4 regions of the Desulfovibrio sp. 7SRBS1 genome follow, and region 3 is predicted to be linked to each of the others. Evidence: predicted binding sites of a transcription regulator. Region 3 holds the regulator's gene; each other region holds the start of a gene.
The links. Region 3 encodes sigma-54, which starts transcription at its own class of promoters, with help from an activator protein. Its sites were predicted from a motif close to CTGGCACGGNNNNTGCTT; they were not measured.

Region 1 (3,980 bases), 1.9 Mb from region 3:
AGTTCCTTTTCAACGTCCGGGTTGATGCCGGTTTTGTTGATGACCGTGGCGGCCGGAATTTTAAAATGGTGCGTCAGTTCGAGCACTCGTTCAAAATCGTGCTTTGCCGCGGTGGTGGGCTCGGTGACGATGAGGGCGAGGTCCGCGCCGGTGAGCGAGGCGATAACCGGACAGCCCACGCCGGGCGAACCGTCCACGAGCACGAGTTCGGCTCCGATCTGCTCGGCGATGGCGTCTCCTTCCGTGCGTACGGTGGTGACGAGCTTGCCCGAGTTTTCCGCGCCTATTTTCAGGGCGGCGTGCACCATGGGGCCGAAGCGTGTTTCCGAGGTGTACCACCAGCCGCAGTGGGCGGGGGCCATGGTCGCGGCCTGTACAGGGCAGACAAAGGCGCACACGCCGCAGCCTTCGCAATGTTCTTCGCGCACGGCAAAGTCGTCGCTGATGGCCCCGAAGCGGCAATGTTCTCTACACTGGCCGCATTGGGTGCAGACGGTGGGATCGATGGATGCGGTTTCGCCCTGGTAGAAATCGTGGGCCGTGGTGGTTTGCGGCTTCAGCACCAGGTGCAGGTCTGCGGCGTCCACGTCGCAGTCGGCAATGACCTTTTTGGGGCCGAGTCCGCTGAGTGCGGCGGTTACACTGGTTTTACCCGTGCCGCCCTTGCCGCTGATGATGACGATGGTTTTCATGAGGCGGCTCCTTTTGCCTCTTTGGCGGCCAGACGGATGACTTTCCAGAGGGTGGTGAAATGCTCCCGGAACTCGGGCAGGGCGTCCACGAGGAGTTCACCGCGCGAGTAGACCGAGGCAGCCTCCATGCTGTGGGGCAGGGCGGCCAGCAGGGGGATGTGTTCTTTTGCGCAGTACTCGCGAACCCGGTCGTCGCCCATGCCGTCGCGGTTGAGCACCACGCCGAAGGGCAGCTCCATATGGCGTACCAGCTGCACGGCCAGGTCGAGGTCGTGCAGGCCGAAGGGGGTGGACTCGGCCACCAGCACGGCGAAGTCCGCGCCATCCAGGGAGTTGACGGCAGAGCAGGCAGTGCCGGGAGGACAGTCCAGAATGCGGGAGGCATGTTCCGGCATTTCCAGGGGAAGTTTCTTTACTTCCTTGATGAGTGGCGGGGCCATGGCCTCGCCAATGCGCAGGAGGCCGGAATGAACCTGAAGCCCATGCGCGCGGCCTTCCTTGGTAACGCCGATAAGCCGGGTGGTTTCGGAGATGGCATTGACCGGACAGACCAGTTCGCACAGGCCGCATCCGTGGCAAAGCTCAGGAAAAACCATGACTTCGTCGGCCATCCAGAGCAATGCCTTGAAGCGGCATTGGGTGATGCATTGGAGACACGCGGCCCCTGTGCAGGCTTCGGTGTCGATGGCCGGAACCGGAACGTGCCGTTCGGTTTCCTTTTCCCATCTGGGGTTGAGGAAGACGTGGGCATTGGGTTCTTCCACGTCACAGTCGGCAAGGCAGACGAAATCTCCGGCAAGTGTGGCGGCGCGGGCGAGGTTGACGGCTACCGTGGTCTTGCCGGTTCCTCCCTTGCCGCTGGCGATGGCGATGTTCATAAAAATTTTTACTCAGGCGCCCCGTCGCGCAGCTGTGCGGGACGCCCTGGTCAGCGTTTTGTGTGAAGGGGACGGCCGAAATGGGGCCTGTTCCCTGTGCTTGTGCGACCGGTGCGCGATCCGGCCATTCAGTCAGGTTGCATGCCGCGTGCGGCATAAAGGGCGGAAAGAGCGAGTGTGCGTCTCAGAAAACCGTGGTTTTCCGGTCGCGGTCCTTCCACTATTCTTGCGGGGTGAGCCGTTCGCGGATGTCTTGGGCTTCCTGTTCCAGCCTTTGCAGCCGGTCCTGGAGTTCAGCCTCGGTTTCGGGCTGGGAGGCCTGCTGGTTCATTCCCATTCCACGGCCCATGCCGCTTCCCATTCCGCCGCCCATGCCACGGCCGCGACCGCCGAGCCCACGGCCCATGCCGCAACGGCCCATGCCTGTGCCGCAACGACCCATTCCGCGTCCGCTCATGGGACCTTGTCCTGTAGGACCTGTTCCGTTCATTCCTGGCATAGTGTTCCTCCTTGATTGAGTTTGATGTCTCATCTGAAGCAAAGATCATTCCAGAATAATTCTTTTTTGAAAAGTTCTTTTAATTCAGCATGTTTTGAATAGATGGGACAAAAATTATTTTAGCAATGGATATTTTTGCGCCAGTTTTGAGCAAGAAAGGGCGCATTATTCGCCCTCTTTGTTTTGATCCCGGTTTTCAATGACAAGGCGTGGAGTTGCGTATACAAGTAAAAGGACGGAAACTGATGATCCCGTTTCCGGCAACTGCATGAAAAAACGTTACGCTTTCCCCCTTATTTCCGTCCTGGGCGGACTCCTGTTGGCAACCGTGCTGGTCGTATTCGGCCCGGCACTGGTAAATACTTCTCTGCTCAAGAATGCCCTGTCCCAGTACATTTACAATGTTTCGGGCCGTACCGCCGTTTTTGACGGCGATGTCCGGCTTTCCCTGGTGCCGACCTTCGGGTTCGAGTGCAACGACGCCACTCTTTCCGGGCTGGAAGGAGAAAACCCGCATGTGCTGGGCTCGGGGGTGGGGCCCGCTCCGTTGCTGTCCGTGGGCAGGGCTCGGGTAGAAGTCCGTCTGTTTCCGCTGTTTTCGCATCGGGTGGAGTTCAAGGCCATTGAGCTGGACGATGTGAAGGTGAACCTGCGCCGTGAAGCACAGGGAGCCCCCGATCCGGACGAACTCCCCGAGGCTGGTGCTGCCGGGGCAGGCAATGCGTCCGTGGGGGACTGGACCTTTTCCTTTACCCCTTCCGGGGTGCGCGCGGATAACCTGGGGGTGCACTACAGCGACGCGGTCCGGGGATGGTTCGTGGATATTTCCAATGCAACCCTGGCCGTAACCGAACGTGAAGGCGGCGACATCTTTTCCCTGCACGGCGGGTATCTGGTTTCCTTGGGCGAGAACGCTCCGTTGCGTTCCGTCAGGGGCTGGATGTCCCTGGACGGCAGGGGAAAGTGTGACCGGCTGCTGCGGGATTTCCGTATTGACGACATGCAGGTGCACAGCACCGGCATGCTGGACACGGCCTCCGGAGAAAGTGTTGATAGTGAATTTTCCGCTGCGGGTGCCTGGGACAGCCAGAGCGGCAATCTTGTCCTGCGCGAGGCCAAGGTGGAAAGCGAAGGACTGCATGTCGGGCTGAACGGGGCCGGGCGGCTTGCCTTGGGAGACCTGACCGGAAACAACGGCAACAGCTCTCTCCCCCTGGTGCCGGAAGTGGACGGAGAATTTCAGCTCAAGGCGGAGAAGCCGGCCCGGTTGCTGCGCCGTCTGGGGATGCGTCCACCCAGAGCCCTGGATAAGGAGGTGGAGCTTCTCGGCCGTTTCAGCCTCAACGGGACGGAGCTTGCTGTTTCCAAAGCCACGGGAACGGTTGCCGGATCGGATTTTTCAGCCTCGCTGTTCACCCAATGGGTGGCCGACCCGTGGACCGCGCTGGATCTGCATCTGGACAGCCTGGATCTGAACAAATGGAGCGCGCCCGATGCCATGGGTGCACAGAGCCCGCGCAATCCGTTGTATGGAAAGGAACGAGGCCGTCCGTTGCGCGACGTGCTGCGTCGTCTGAATCTGGATTTGCTGTGCAATGTGGATGATATCCGCGCCGGGAAGGTGCAGGCCAGCAATGCCACGCTGGATGTTTCGGCCCACGGCGGCCTGTTCCAGGTGCGTCGTCTGGCCGCGAATTTTGCCAAAGGCAGGCTGATGTCCTCCCTGCGCATGCAGGTTTTCGAAGACGATCTGTCCGTGCAGGGGCAGCTGCGCATTCTGGGCACCTCGTTGAACAGCAGCGGCACGACCCGCCAGGGCGACGCCGCCATATTTACCACAAGCCTGAATGTGAACGGCAGGGTGGACAGCTACCGGGGCACCTGCGACATCCCCCGGTTCAATCCGTCGGA
Region 2 (3,980 bases), 1.2 Mb from region 3:
GGACCGCCTCCACAAGATGGGAAAAGACCTTCGTATCTATGGCTGCACGCAGCACCCACCAGTCACCGTTGACCCGCCGGGAAACCGCCACCACAAAATGAGGGACGTTGCGGAACCCCAGATACACGTCGCTGATGTAAACGCCGTTCTTGCGAACCTGTTGAAACCAATCTGAAGCGCTGTAGTCTCGCGACTTCAGGCTGTATGGCCCCACATAGGCCAGATGGTGCCCTTTTGCGTCGATAATGCCCAAATCCACAAATGCCGGAGACTTTGTCTGCAAGTGCTGGAAAACCGTATCCAGCAGCGTGGGATCATCCAGGGATTCGATGGGATAGGTATTGATGACGAATTGCAGGTCGGAAAGCCTTTCGGCCATAAAGGACGATATCAGTTGGGCATGGTCTGCCACCACGCGCCGCATGCTTTCGTTGGTATTGGTTTCGATAGCCCGGATGAAAAACGTATAGCCAACAACCAAAGACAACAGGAAAGGTACAAAAGGCACAATGATCATGCTGCACAGAATCTTCCGGCGTACCCGGCCGTATCCCCTGGCCCGCATGGCTTACCTCCGTTTCGTAGTTCCAACGACCTTCCCTAAGCGGTGGTGCGCCTTCCAAGCTGCAAACCACGAGGAGACACCCGGCGCACCACCGGAGGGAGGGCAGATACAACACATAAAAATTATATAATGGGCCGCTATGTAAAACGGACCTACTTCTCACCATTGTCCGCAGGAATGTCGGGAAGGCTCATTATCTTCAAAGCCTTTATCCTTGTCCCATCTATTTCATAAGCCACTCGCACCAGGCTGCCTGCGCGCACGGCAGAATCCATGCTCGCACCTTTTATGGACATCTCCAAAATGCGTCCCGTGGGCACCCCGTAAGGATGTTGGCGGGTAAAACGCGTATCGTAAATTTCCACAGTCATCTTATACGCGTCATTTTCCATGGAAATGCAGCGGCCCTGAATGATGTCGGCGGCAGCAACATACCCAGCAAGCAAGCAAAAGACGAACACGGCACAAATAAAGGTACGCATTCAAACCTCCTCGTCAGTTGCTTTTGGTTGCCCCTGCGCATCGGGCCCACCGGCAGGGAAACCTTCCTGCACATATGCTTCCTTCCGCGCACCGCGTACGAGGGCGCAGACGATATATACGGCGAGTCCGCCCGTGGAAAGGAAAACCAGGCTGACGGCTGTAAGGGACATGCCAAAATGGGCCAGCAGCACCGAACACAGCAGGCTCAGCACGCTCAGGCCGAAAACCCTGCGAATGCCGTAGCCACGTACATATTTGGTCGCCACGGCACCTATCTGTGCACCCACGGCCGCACCGGAAAGCAGAAAGAAGACTCCGGCAAGTTCGATGCGCCCTTTGGCCGTATAGCTGAAGGTTGCGTACAGACTGGTAACCAGCACGCAAAAAAGATCCGTTCCCACCGCCACATGTGTGGCGCACCCGAAAAGATACAGCAGCACGGGAAGCCTGAGGATACCGCCGCCGATGCCGAGCAGTCCGGAAAGATACCCTGTGGCCAGCCCTGCACAAACAGGCACCCATACGCTGCAGAACATTTCCGCACGATGAAAGCGGGCCATTGGCACCAGATGCACCTTGTAGACAAGGCCTCTTAAAGAAATTCCATTGCGCAGGGAAAAAAACCGTTGCCGGTCCCAGAAAACAACCAGGGTGATCAAAGCAAGAATACCGATATACAAGGCATGCAGAACACTTTCCACGATCCCGGCGCGTTCCAGCGTCATTACGGTCTGGGCCCCAAGCTCTATGCCGGGCAGGGAACCGATCAGCAAAAACGTGGCCAGCTTGGCGTCCACATTGCCGAAACGGGCATGGCGAACCGAAGAGATGATGGACTTGCCCGCAATATGGGCCATATCCGTGCCAATGGCAAAAGGCATGGGGAACCCGAGAATATTCAGACCGGGGGTAATCATCCACGCCCCCCCTATTCCGAGAAACCCACCGATGATACCTACGGCAAACCCCAGTACCACCAGTCCGGGCCAAAAGACCTCGACACCGGTTATGGGCATGTACCACAGGAGCCAGTCACCGCTGAAAAGAGTTTGCATGGGACAGGCCCCGTTACTCCACGGTCACACTGTTTTGCAGGTCCAGTCCCATCCACTGCAGCAGCCGGTCCGACAAGCATCCCAGCACACTTCCCCAAACCGAGGCCAGGACAATTACCCACAAGCCGAAAAGATGGATGTTCGTATTGTACAGATGGGCCAGATACCGAAGCAATGCCCACTCTATTCTCCGTGTGTCGGCAACGAATACCAACGTTGAACCGTCCACTGGAGCCGCATGAAGACAGGCAGGAACACAGATCCATACAAAAGCTGTTAAAACGGATAAGAATATATAGTTCCTCACGGTCTCCTCCGACTTTTTTGCGCACCTCACCTGTCTCGCAAAACTTGCGAGAAAAAATTGCACAAAAGAAGAAAAGCAAGCCGTGTGCCACTTCTCACCGATTGACTCAATGCCCCGTAAATGCTTAATAAGGATCCAGGCAATTCATACACAGACATCACCTGGTAACGCGCAATATCTAGCAACATTCGCTAGTTGTGCTTCTTTGCTGGAGGGTTGTTCATGGTTTCTGCACCTAAGACCCGTGCTGCACGCTTCCCGTTCGGTCCGCTTACAACGTTCCGAAATTACAGCATGACAACCAAGCTGATGATCACTCTCATTCCTTGTGTCGTGGTCATCCTCATGACCACCGGAATCATAAACTACAAGCTCTCACACAACTTCATCGATATCGCTTTGGAGCGCACGGTCATTTTGCGCAACCTGGCCCTGACGAACGAGGTGGAAAACTACCTTGAACGCTGCAAACAGGACCTCCTGTTCATGGCCGCGCTCTCTCCCGGGGAACCGCTGACGGCGGAAGACATGCGCGCCTTTCTGCTGCGCACACGGCAGAGCGGGGGCAACGAATATTGCGAATTCGCCTATATTTCGCCCGACAGCGGGAACCATATTTTTTTGGTGGCCAAAGACGGCATTATACAACAGGTGGGCCCGAAAGACATGGGAGCAATCCACCCCAACCCCCTGCTGTTCATCCAGGGGCTGCCCGCCATGAAGCCCGGCGAAGTGCTGCCCTCTTCCATTTTGCAGGTGGAGTACCCCTTCCCGACAGAAAACAATATCAACAACCGCATTTCTTCACAGGTAATCCGCTTCATAACCCCGTACACCATGCCCGGCTCCAAACATCCGGGGTACCTCATTCTTGCCATAAGCGTGGTCCATATCCGCGACCTGCTCTCGTTGCACAATTCACCCCAGTCGCCGGTTTGGGCCCATCCCCGCAGCAATGAAGTCCGGTACTATTATATGGTGGACACGGAAGGGTGGATTCTCTTTCAAAGCGAAGAAGTAAACCAAAAGGGCAAGGAACTGACCACCTATCAGGCACGTTCCGGGTATGACGGCACATTGGGCAAGCCGGGGTTGCCGAGCGCGTTTCGGCCCAACAGCATCTACAAGCCGTTCTGGAACATGATTGATGAAATCAAGTCCCGCCAGAGCGGTCTGGAAAAAGTGAGAGACGAGCCGCAGGTGTCTCGCAAAGCCAAGGATTACTATTTTGCCTATGCTCCGGTCACCTTCACACCGGGTAAGAACGACAAGCCCATTGTACTGGGCGGCCTCTGCTTTGTGGACCGAAGCCAGCTCAACGTTTCGGCCGGGTATCGCTTTCTGGACGTCATGTTCATCATCACCCTGGTAGCCACCATTTTGTTGTCCCTGCTGATCTTCGGCGTAAGCCGCGTCATCACGGGACCGCTGCTCAAATTATCCAAAGCCGTAACGACCATCCGTTCCACAGGCCGGCTTGAACCCATTGACCAGCCAGACCGGGGCTTTGAGATGAGCCTGCTGAAAAACGCCATCAATGCCATGATTACCACGGTCAAAAAGCAGCTGG
Region 3 (3,980 bases):
TCCAGATACTCACCAAGTTTCATGATCGTGTTACATCCCGGGGTCGATAAGACCAAAATCCCCGTCGTTCCGCTTGTACAAAACGTTTACCCGCTCGTTGGCGGCATTGCGAAACACAAGGAATTCGTAATTGAGCGAATGAAGCTTCATGGCCGCCTCATCGAGGTCCATGGGCTTTACTTCAAACTTGTCCGAATGAACGATGGCCGGCCTCCGGCTCCCATCGTCCGAACCGCCAGTAAGCACAGCCTCCATCCGCCCGACCTTATCGGACATGGCATCACGGCGACTTTGCTTCTTAGCCTTGCTCTTCTTCACCTGGGCGACGACCTTGTCCAGGACCATGTCGGTGGTGGCGTACATGTCTTCGCTTTCCTCGTAAGCGGAAAGATGCAGATTATCTGCAACGACAATGACTTCCGCCATTTGCCTGAACTTCTCCACAGACAAATTGACCTGAACGTCTACGTTTTCCAGATTGTTGAAGTACTTGGCCAGCTTGCCAAACCGGTTGGAGGCGTAGTTCTTCAAGTGGTCAGAGGGCTCGAAGTTCTTGAAATTAAACGCCATGTTCATAGGCTACCTCCTAATTTCGGTTACGCAACTCAGAAATATTGCTTCCGCTTGCTCGACGATGCAATGCCGAGCGCCGTGCGGTATTTGGCAACAGTCCGACGGGCAATGTTGACCTGTAGTTTCTCCTTGAGCATTTCTGCGATCTTCTCGTCAGAGAATGGCTTTTTGGGGTTCTCGTCGTCCACTATTTTTTTAATGAGCGCCTTCACGCTTTCCGAACCTACCTGACTGCCGTCGTCGAGATCCAAAGCGCTGTTGAAAAAGAACTTCAATTCAAAAGTACCGTGCGGCGTGGCCACGTACTTGCTTGTGGTAATGCGGCTGACCGTCGACTCGTGCATGGAGATGTCGTCAGCCACATCCTTGAGGATGAGCGGCTTGAGCCGCGTTACGCCTTCCTCGAAAAAATCCCTCTGAAATTTGAGCAGACTTTCTATTACTTTGTAAAGGGTACGTTGCCGCTGGTACAGGCTCTTCATAAGCCAGACGGCAGACCGCATCTTTTCTTGGAAAAAGTCCTTGTCCGCACCGGCTCCGCCGCTCTTCAGGCTGTCGGAGTAGGAGTCGTTGATCTGCAGCTTGGGCAACCCGTCGTCATTGAGCACGATGACAAAATCATCCTCGTACTTGTACACATAGGCGTCCGGGCTGACGTAAATAGGATCTTCAGATCCAAAACTCGCTCCGGGCATGGGATCAAGGGTCTGGATCGTCTCAAGATAATCATGCAACTCTTCCATGGTCATCTTGAACTTGCGCAACAACGGCTTGTAGCGACGCTTTTCCAGATCTTCCAGGTGGTCGCCGACCAGGGAAAGAAGCACAGGGTCTTGGTATTCTTCAACTTCCAGCTGAATCAAAAGACACTCACGGGGCGTACGTGCGGCAATACCTACCGGATCGAGACGCTGAACGCGGTGAAGAACGCGCTCTACATCTTCAACGTCCGAGTCGGTCTCGCTGGCGATTTCCTCCACGTCGGCCTGCAGATAGCCCAGCCTGTCGAGGTTGCCGATAATATGTTCGCCGATGAGAACTTCATGTTCCGTAAGGTCGGAAAGACGCATCTGCCAGGCGATGTGTCCTTCCAAAGATGGCTTGGAAGAAAGACGAGCCTCGAAACTCATGCCCTCTTCGGGCACTTCGGCATTGCGGGACATGGACTGCTTGGCCGTGCTTGAAAACTCGCCAAGATAGTCTTCCCAATCCGCATCACGCAAAGCGGTTACAGACTCATCAGCCGCCGTAGCCGGTGAAACGTCTTCCGCCTTCGACGTTTGCACGTCGCCCGCATCGTCCGATCCGGAAACTTCGGCGACAACAGGCCCTTCTTCCAGAAAAGGATTTTCCAGAAGTTCCTGCTGCACCGTCTCCATCAATTCGAGGCGGGAAAGCTGAAGAAGTTTGATAGCCTGCTGCAACTGCGGCGTCATCACCAGCTGTTGCGTGAGCTTTAATTGTTGCCTGAGTTCGAGACCCATTATGAAGTACGTTATCTCCAGATAAAAAGCTGTACAGGAACTGGCCAGAGTAAAAAATAAGCACTCCGACAAGCCCCGACAAGACTGATCTTACAGGTTTTTCCCTACCTGTTACTCGTGAATCCAATATGCCATACTCTGCCCCAGTATGCAACAAAAAGGCCAAAATGTTCCCATAAAAGAAAAAAATGCAGCATCCCTGCGGTTGCCAGGTCGTCTCCCCCTTTTCGCTACGAAATCTTCATGCGCCCTTTCCCATTTTCCAATTCTAAAAAAAGCCCGCCACCTCACGATGACGGGCTGTTTTTTACCCGCTTTCAGCTCTAAGAAAAAGGCTCAGGCCTTGTATCCGATGGCCCGCAAAAATCCTTTGCGAGCGGCAATGTCATCCTCGGTTTCGATCCCGGCAGAAGTAAAACCGTCAATTACTCCCATAATCCCCCGCCCCTGATCGGTTTCCGCCACAATGACCTGTACAGGGTTGGCTGTGCAGCAGAACAGGCGGACGACTTCAGGAACGTTCATCAGGGTGTTCTTTATATTGATGGGGAACATGTCGCGCATAAAGATGATGAAGCTGTGCCCGCACGACAGGGTGTACGCATTCTTCCTGGCCAGTTCCACCAGCTCATCGTCCGTGCCCGACCACCGCACCAGGCATTTGTCCGAGGCCTCGCAAAAGGCGATACCGAATTTCGCCCCCGGGACCGTGCCCACGACAGCCTCGTGCAGGTCTTCCACCGTTTTGATAAAATGAGACATTCCCAGAACCAAATTCAGGGACTCGGGATTTTCAATCTGAACGACGGTCATTTCCATGGCGATTCCTCACTACCTATAATTAGGCAGGCAACCTAAATGGCCTGCGGGATATGCAAAGCCATGTTGTACAAGCTGGGCGGAAAAAGTCCAGTGCAGCCTGCCCCCGCAAGTTGAATGCTCCAGGCAAGAACATGATGCAGCAGAGAGTTCGGCCTTCCCCACTTGCGGTCTTCATCAGAAAAAAACCGCAGGAGATGCTCCCTGCGGTTTTTTTCTCAGCTTCATGGGCTGGCCTCAGCATTGCCCCAAAGAGCAATCAGGTGTCGTCCACCATGGCGCGGGGACGGCCGTTTTCCTCCGGCTCCGGGGTCTCGCCCCCCTGAGCCCACTCTTTTTTGTTGATTTTTTTGTATAATTTCGCAGCTTCCGTAAAGTCGGGTTTGCGTTTCAATGCTTCGACCAAGGCATCATTTGCCCTTTCCAGATCGCCCATGAAATAATGGGCCTTGGACTTGTTGAAATAGATATTTTCGTCTTCCGGCGTAATTTTTATGGCCTGCTCGTAGGCGTGCAGGGCTCCCACGTAATCGCCCTCGCGGCGCAACCGCACCCCCAGGGTGTTGAACGGGTTCGGAGCTTCGCTTTCGAACTTGAGAATTTCGATGAACAGAGCCTTGGTTTCTTCCAGACGATCGAATTGGGCGTGAATTTCAGCCGCCTTCTTGAGAAAGGAGCGGCAATTTTCCATATCGCCCTTGCCCTTGTAGGCATCGGCCAGTCCCTTGTACGCCTCGGCAAAAAGATCGTTGAGCTTGACCGCCTTTTTAAAGGCGATAATGGCCTTGCCGTACTTGCGGCGAAACAGGAAACTGCAGCCCATGTCGTAATACTTCTGGGCGTCGTCCTGGATGGTGATGATCTCTTCAAAGGCTTCGATGGCGTCGTCGAACTCGCCCATACTGACCATGTTCTGGGCTTCTTCCAGCTGGATTTCCTCGATTTCGCTGAACGTCTCGATATTGCGGGCAAGCTTGATATGCCGCTCAAAGGTATCCATGGAATACGGACGCAGGATATACCCGGTGCACCCTGCGGAAATGCAATCCAGAACCTTGTTTTTCTGATTTTCCATGGTCACCATGACCACGGGTATCTTTTTGA
Region 4 (3,980 bases), 2.7 Mb from region 3:
GAGAGTGCCGGAAACATTGCCCAATGGCAAGTCCGCTTCACGCGCTTTTTAGCCGCGTTTGCAGGGATGAGGCAACGCCGGAAAGGAGAGGGCACGCCTGTCGGGATGGCTGCGTACACCGTCCCGACACGTTTTTTCGACCAATAGACGTGTCGTCTTCAACCTGCGCGCATCATGCGCCGGGCGTATGTGTGTTGCTGGCGAATCACGCTCCCGTGCCCGGAATTATTTCCCGCCCTTTCACACCGCCATGCTCCGGGGCGGGAAATAAATGGGAGGGGAGTCAATATCGCCCTTTTCTATGCGGCCGATCTAAGTTGATCGTACAGCTCTCTGGCACTCACGTTTTCCGGGTCTTTCTCAAGGAGGGCCCTGAGTTCGTCCGCTGCGCGTTCATTCTGCCCAACGCTGATCAGGCAGCCTGCGAGAGAGTATCGAATCTCGGTTTTTTCCGGTTCGAGCCGCAGGAAATTTTCCATGTGGACGATAACCTCTTCCAGGCGGGATTGCGTATGTCCCAGCTGGATGAGACCGTACAGAGCGACCATATTGGCGGGGTTGCTCTGGAGCGCTTCGACGAAATGGTCGAAGGCCTGCGGTTCACGTCCGGTTTCCATTTCCACCAGTGCCATGCCTGCCAGCGCCTTATCATCGGCTTTGATGCTGGCGGCTTTGGAGTACAGCGTATAGGCCTTGTTCAGGTCGCCCTGCTGTACGGCGATGGTAGCCAGACCCATGTACGGGTCTGGTTCGGTGCCCATGCACCCGGCGGCCTTGGAGTAGTAATCTTCGGCCTTTTCGAGGTCACCCATAAACAGGTAGCACTCGCCCAGTTCCTTGTTGATTTCATAATCCAGTTGACTCATGACTCCCTCCTCAAAGGAGATTCCTTTTCGTTGCCCCTCCGTCAGCGCAACGAGCCGCAGTACGGCTGTGTCCATTTCCCGCTTTTTGCGGGCAAATACGGGTATGCAGCCAGCGTGCCAAAGTGATTTACATCTGCCTGGTTTTACTCGTTTTTCTTGTATCTCTTTATATTCCAAATGGTTGTGTGCTATGGTTCCTTGTTCTGCACCACGGGGTGCATACCTTATATATGGGGTTTTCCTGGGAATGTTCTTCCGCCCTGGGCGTTGAAGCACCGGGCATTTTTTCCTGAAGCGGTCCTGAGGGGAAAATGACGCCGGTTTTTGTGCTTTTTGAATATTTCTTTTTATTTCAACGTGTTGCCTAATTGGAACAACAATTGCTTTTCCTCGTACAGCATTGCGGAGCCCGCCACCGGGAAAAAAAGTCCGGGGTAAGGAAACAGCCCGCAGCAAGGCCTGGAAAACGGGCCGTCCACGCCAGATTACGGAGGAAAAGGACAATGAAAAGTATCTTCGAACCGCACTTACAGCTCTCTGCCAAGGTCATGGATCTTCGCCTTGAGCGTCAAAACATTGTCATGGGCAACCTGGCCAATATTTCCACGCCCCGGTACCGCCCCCGCCGCATGGAGTTCGAACACGAACTGCAATCCGCCCTTGATCTGGACGCCCGCGGCAAGCTGACCCGCACGGACGCCAACCACATGCCATCAGAGTTTCATTCCGACAATTTTGAGGGCAAGGCGCTCGAAGAGTTCAAGCCCCGGGTTGTTTATGGCGAAGACAGGGTCAACCTGGATAAGGAAATGGCCATCATGCAGAAGAACATTCTGCAGTATAACACGCTGGGAACCATCATGCGTTCCGGCTTCCAGGGCCTCAATAAAGTCATCGCCGAGGGAGCCAAATAATGGACTTCATGACAGCACTCGACGTGGCCGCTTCCGGTCTTTCTGCCGAGCGGACCTACATGAACACCGTGTCCATGAACCTGGCCAACATCAATACGACCAAAACAGCCGAGGGCGGGCCGTACGTTCGCAAGTCCGTGCGCATGGAAACCACGGACGTGCTTTCCCCCTTTGACCAGGCCATGTGGAACGCCAACAACCGCGAGCTGAAGGGCGTGCGCGTTACCGACGTTGTCGCGGACAAGCGGCCCTTCAAGATGGTTTACGATCCCGGCCACCCCGACGCCAACGACCAGGGCTACGTGCGTTTCCCCGACATCAACGTGGTGGAGGAAATGGCCAACATGATTACGGCCATGCGTTCGTACGAAGCGGGTGCCACATCCATTGATGCCGTTAAACAGATGTACAACAAGGCCCTGATGATAGGGCAGGGATAAGGAGATAGACCATGGCAATCGGAACAGTCACCAACACGGCGTTCAGGGCATATGGCAAGGCCATCGAGCAGCAGGCGCAGCAGCGTAAGACTCTTGAGACCCAAATGCCCAAGATGGACGCTCCGCGCTACGAGGATTTTTCCAAGACCGTCAAAGAGTCCCTGACCAAGGTCAACGACATGCAGCAGAACAAGGCCGATATGGTCGAAGCCTTTGCAGCGGGCAAGAACACCAACGTGCACGAGCTTATGATAAGCCTGCAGAAAGCAGGGCTGGCCATGAACCTCACCAGCACGGTCCGCAACAAGATGATGACTGCCTATCAGGAAGTCATGAAGATGCCCATGTAGGGCCAGCAGCAACTGAACCTACGCAGCACAGCATATTTCGCAGGAACGCAGGAGAACAACCATGCCGCCTTTTCTGGAAAAGCCGAAAGAACTCATCGAAGGTTTCTGGGGCAACCGTACCGCATCGCAGCGCATCCTCATTGCGGGTTTGGCCGCCTCTGTCATCTTGGCCTTTATCATGATGGTCTACTGGCTCAACCGTCCCGATTGGAAGATCCTGTACGCCAAGCTTTACCAGGAAGACGCCAACCGCGTGGTGCAGTTTCTCGATAGCCAGAAGGTGGAGCACAAGCTGGTGGACGGCGGCACCACCATCATGGTTCCTGCCGACCAGGTCTACGACCTGCGGCTTCGCCTTGCCGGTGAAGGCGCGGTGCACGGCCAGGGACTCGGCTTTGAAATTTTCGACGATGTCAAAATCGGCCAGACCGACTTTGTACAGCGTATCAACTACCAGCGGGCACTGCAGGGCGAACTGGCCCGCACCATCATGGAGTTTCCGCAGGTGGAACGCGCCAGGGTGCACCTTTCCATCCCGGCCAAGAGTCTGTTTATTGAAGAAGACATTCCGCCCACGGCGTCCGTCATCCTGCAGATGCGCGAAGGACAGCAGCCCGACAAAAAGCAGCTCATGGCCATTGTCAATTTAGTGGCATCGGCTGTGGAAGGGCTGGACAAGTCCAACATCACCATTGCCGATACCCGCGGGCAGATCCTGTTCCAGCCCGAATCCGACGATTCCATCAGCGGCCTGACCATGGCCCAGACCGAATACCGCACCAACATTCAGAAGAGCCTGCAAAAACGCATCGAACAGCTGCTGCTTCCGGTTGTGGGCGGCGTGGGCAAAGCCATTGCCCGGGTCAATGCGGATGTGGATTTCTCCCAGAAGACCATCACCAAAACCATGTTCGATCCCAACGGTTCCGTGGTCCGTTCCGAGCAGCGTTCCCAAGAAAGCAACACCGGCCGTGCCAACATCGAAGGCGGCGTGCCCGATCCCAACTTCCGCGGCGACGGTTTCAACGGCAGTCTTTCCACCCAGGAAGGCTCGCGAGAGACCAGCTCCACCAACTATGAAATCAACAAGGAAGAACAGCAGATAGTCGCCTCGGTGGGAGAATTGCAGCGCCTGTCCATTGCGGTTATCGTGGACGGCAAGTACGAACCCGATCCGAACAACGAGGGCAAGACGATTTTCGTGCCCCGTTCAAAGGAAGAGCTGGACCAAATTTCGAATCTGGTGAAAAGTGCAGTAGGTTTCGACGAGGCACGCGGGGATACCATTGAAATTAGCAGCGTGTCTTTCGGCGGCCCGGATATGTTTGCCGAACCCACCTTCATGCAGACCATGCTGGAATACATGCAGCGTCTCGGCAAGCCTTTCCTCAACGGTCTGCTCATCTTCCT

Region 1: the regulator sigma-54 is predicted to act here: its motif matches at 2,106-2,123, upstream of ACI0FJ_RS09555 (DUF5320 domain-containing protein).
Region 2: the regulator sigma-54 is predicted to act here: its motif matches at 2,484-2,501, upstream of ACI0FJ_RS06510 (DVU0150 family protein).
Region 4: the regulator sigma-54 is predicted to act here: its motif matches at 1,235-1,252, upstream of flgB (flagellar basal body rod protein FlgB).

Annotation. Positions count from the first base shown of each region.
Region 1 is NZ_JBJKFD010000001.1:2,076,487-2,080,466, reverse strand. Features, by position in the region: gene ACI0FJ_RS09565 (ATP-binding protein) at 1-692, opposite strand, end outside; gene ACI0FJ_RS09560 (P-loop NTPase) at 689-1,570, opposite strand; gene ACI0FJ_RS09555 (DUF5320 domain-containing protein) at 1,791-2,069, opposite strand; gene ACI0FJ_RS09550 (AsmA family protein) at 2,338-3,980, shown strand, end outside.
Region 2 is NZ_JBJKFD010000001.1:1,372,380-1,376,359, forward strand. Features, by position in the region: gene ACI0FJ_RS06495 (sensor histidine kinase) at 1-565, opposite strand, end outside; gene ACI0FJ_RS06500 (hypothetical protein) at 718-1,047, opposite strand; gene ACI0FJ_RS06505 (sulfite exporter TauE/SafE family protein) at 1,048-2,103, opposite strand; gene ACI0FJ_RS06510 (DVU0150 family protein) at 2,117-2,473, opposite strand; gene ACI0FJ_RS06515 (sigma 54-interacting transcriptional regulator) at 2,633-3,980, shown strand, end outside.
Region 3 is NZ_JBJKFD010000001.1:160,694-164,673, reverse strand. Features, by position in the region: gene ACI0FJ_RS00845 (PTS sugar transporter subunit IIA) at 1-23, opposite strand, end outside; gene hpf (ribosome hibernation-promoting factor, HPF/YfiA family) at 31-576, opposite strand; gene rpoN (RNA polymerase factor sigma-54) at 606-2,057, opposite strand; gene ACI0FJ_RS00830 (adenosine-specific kinase) at 2,394-2,876, opposite strand; gene ACI0FJ_RS00825 (tetratricopeptide repeat protein) at 3,136-3,980, opposite strand, start outside.
Region 4 is NZ_JBJKFD010000001.1:2,903,022-2,907,001, reverse strand. Features, by position in the region: gene ACI0FJ_RS13155 (tetratricopeptide repeat protein) at 300-866, opposite strand; gene flgB (flagellar basal body rod protein FlgB) at 1,370-1,780, shown strand; gene flgC (flagellar basal body rod protein FlgC) at 1,780-2,220, shown strand; gene fliE (flagellar hook-basal body complex protein FliE) at 2,232-2,570, shown strand; partial or broken gene fliF (flagellar basal-body MS-ring/collar protein FliF) at 2,632-3,980, shown strand, end outside.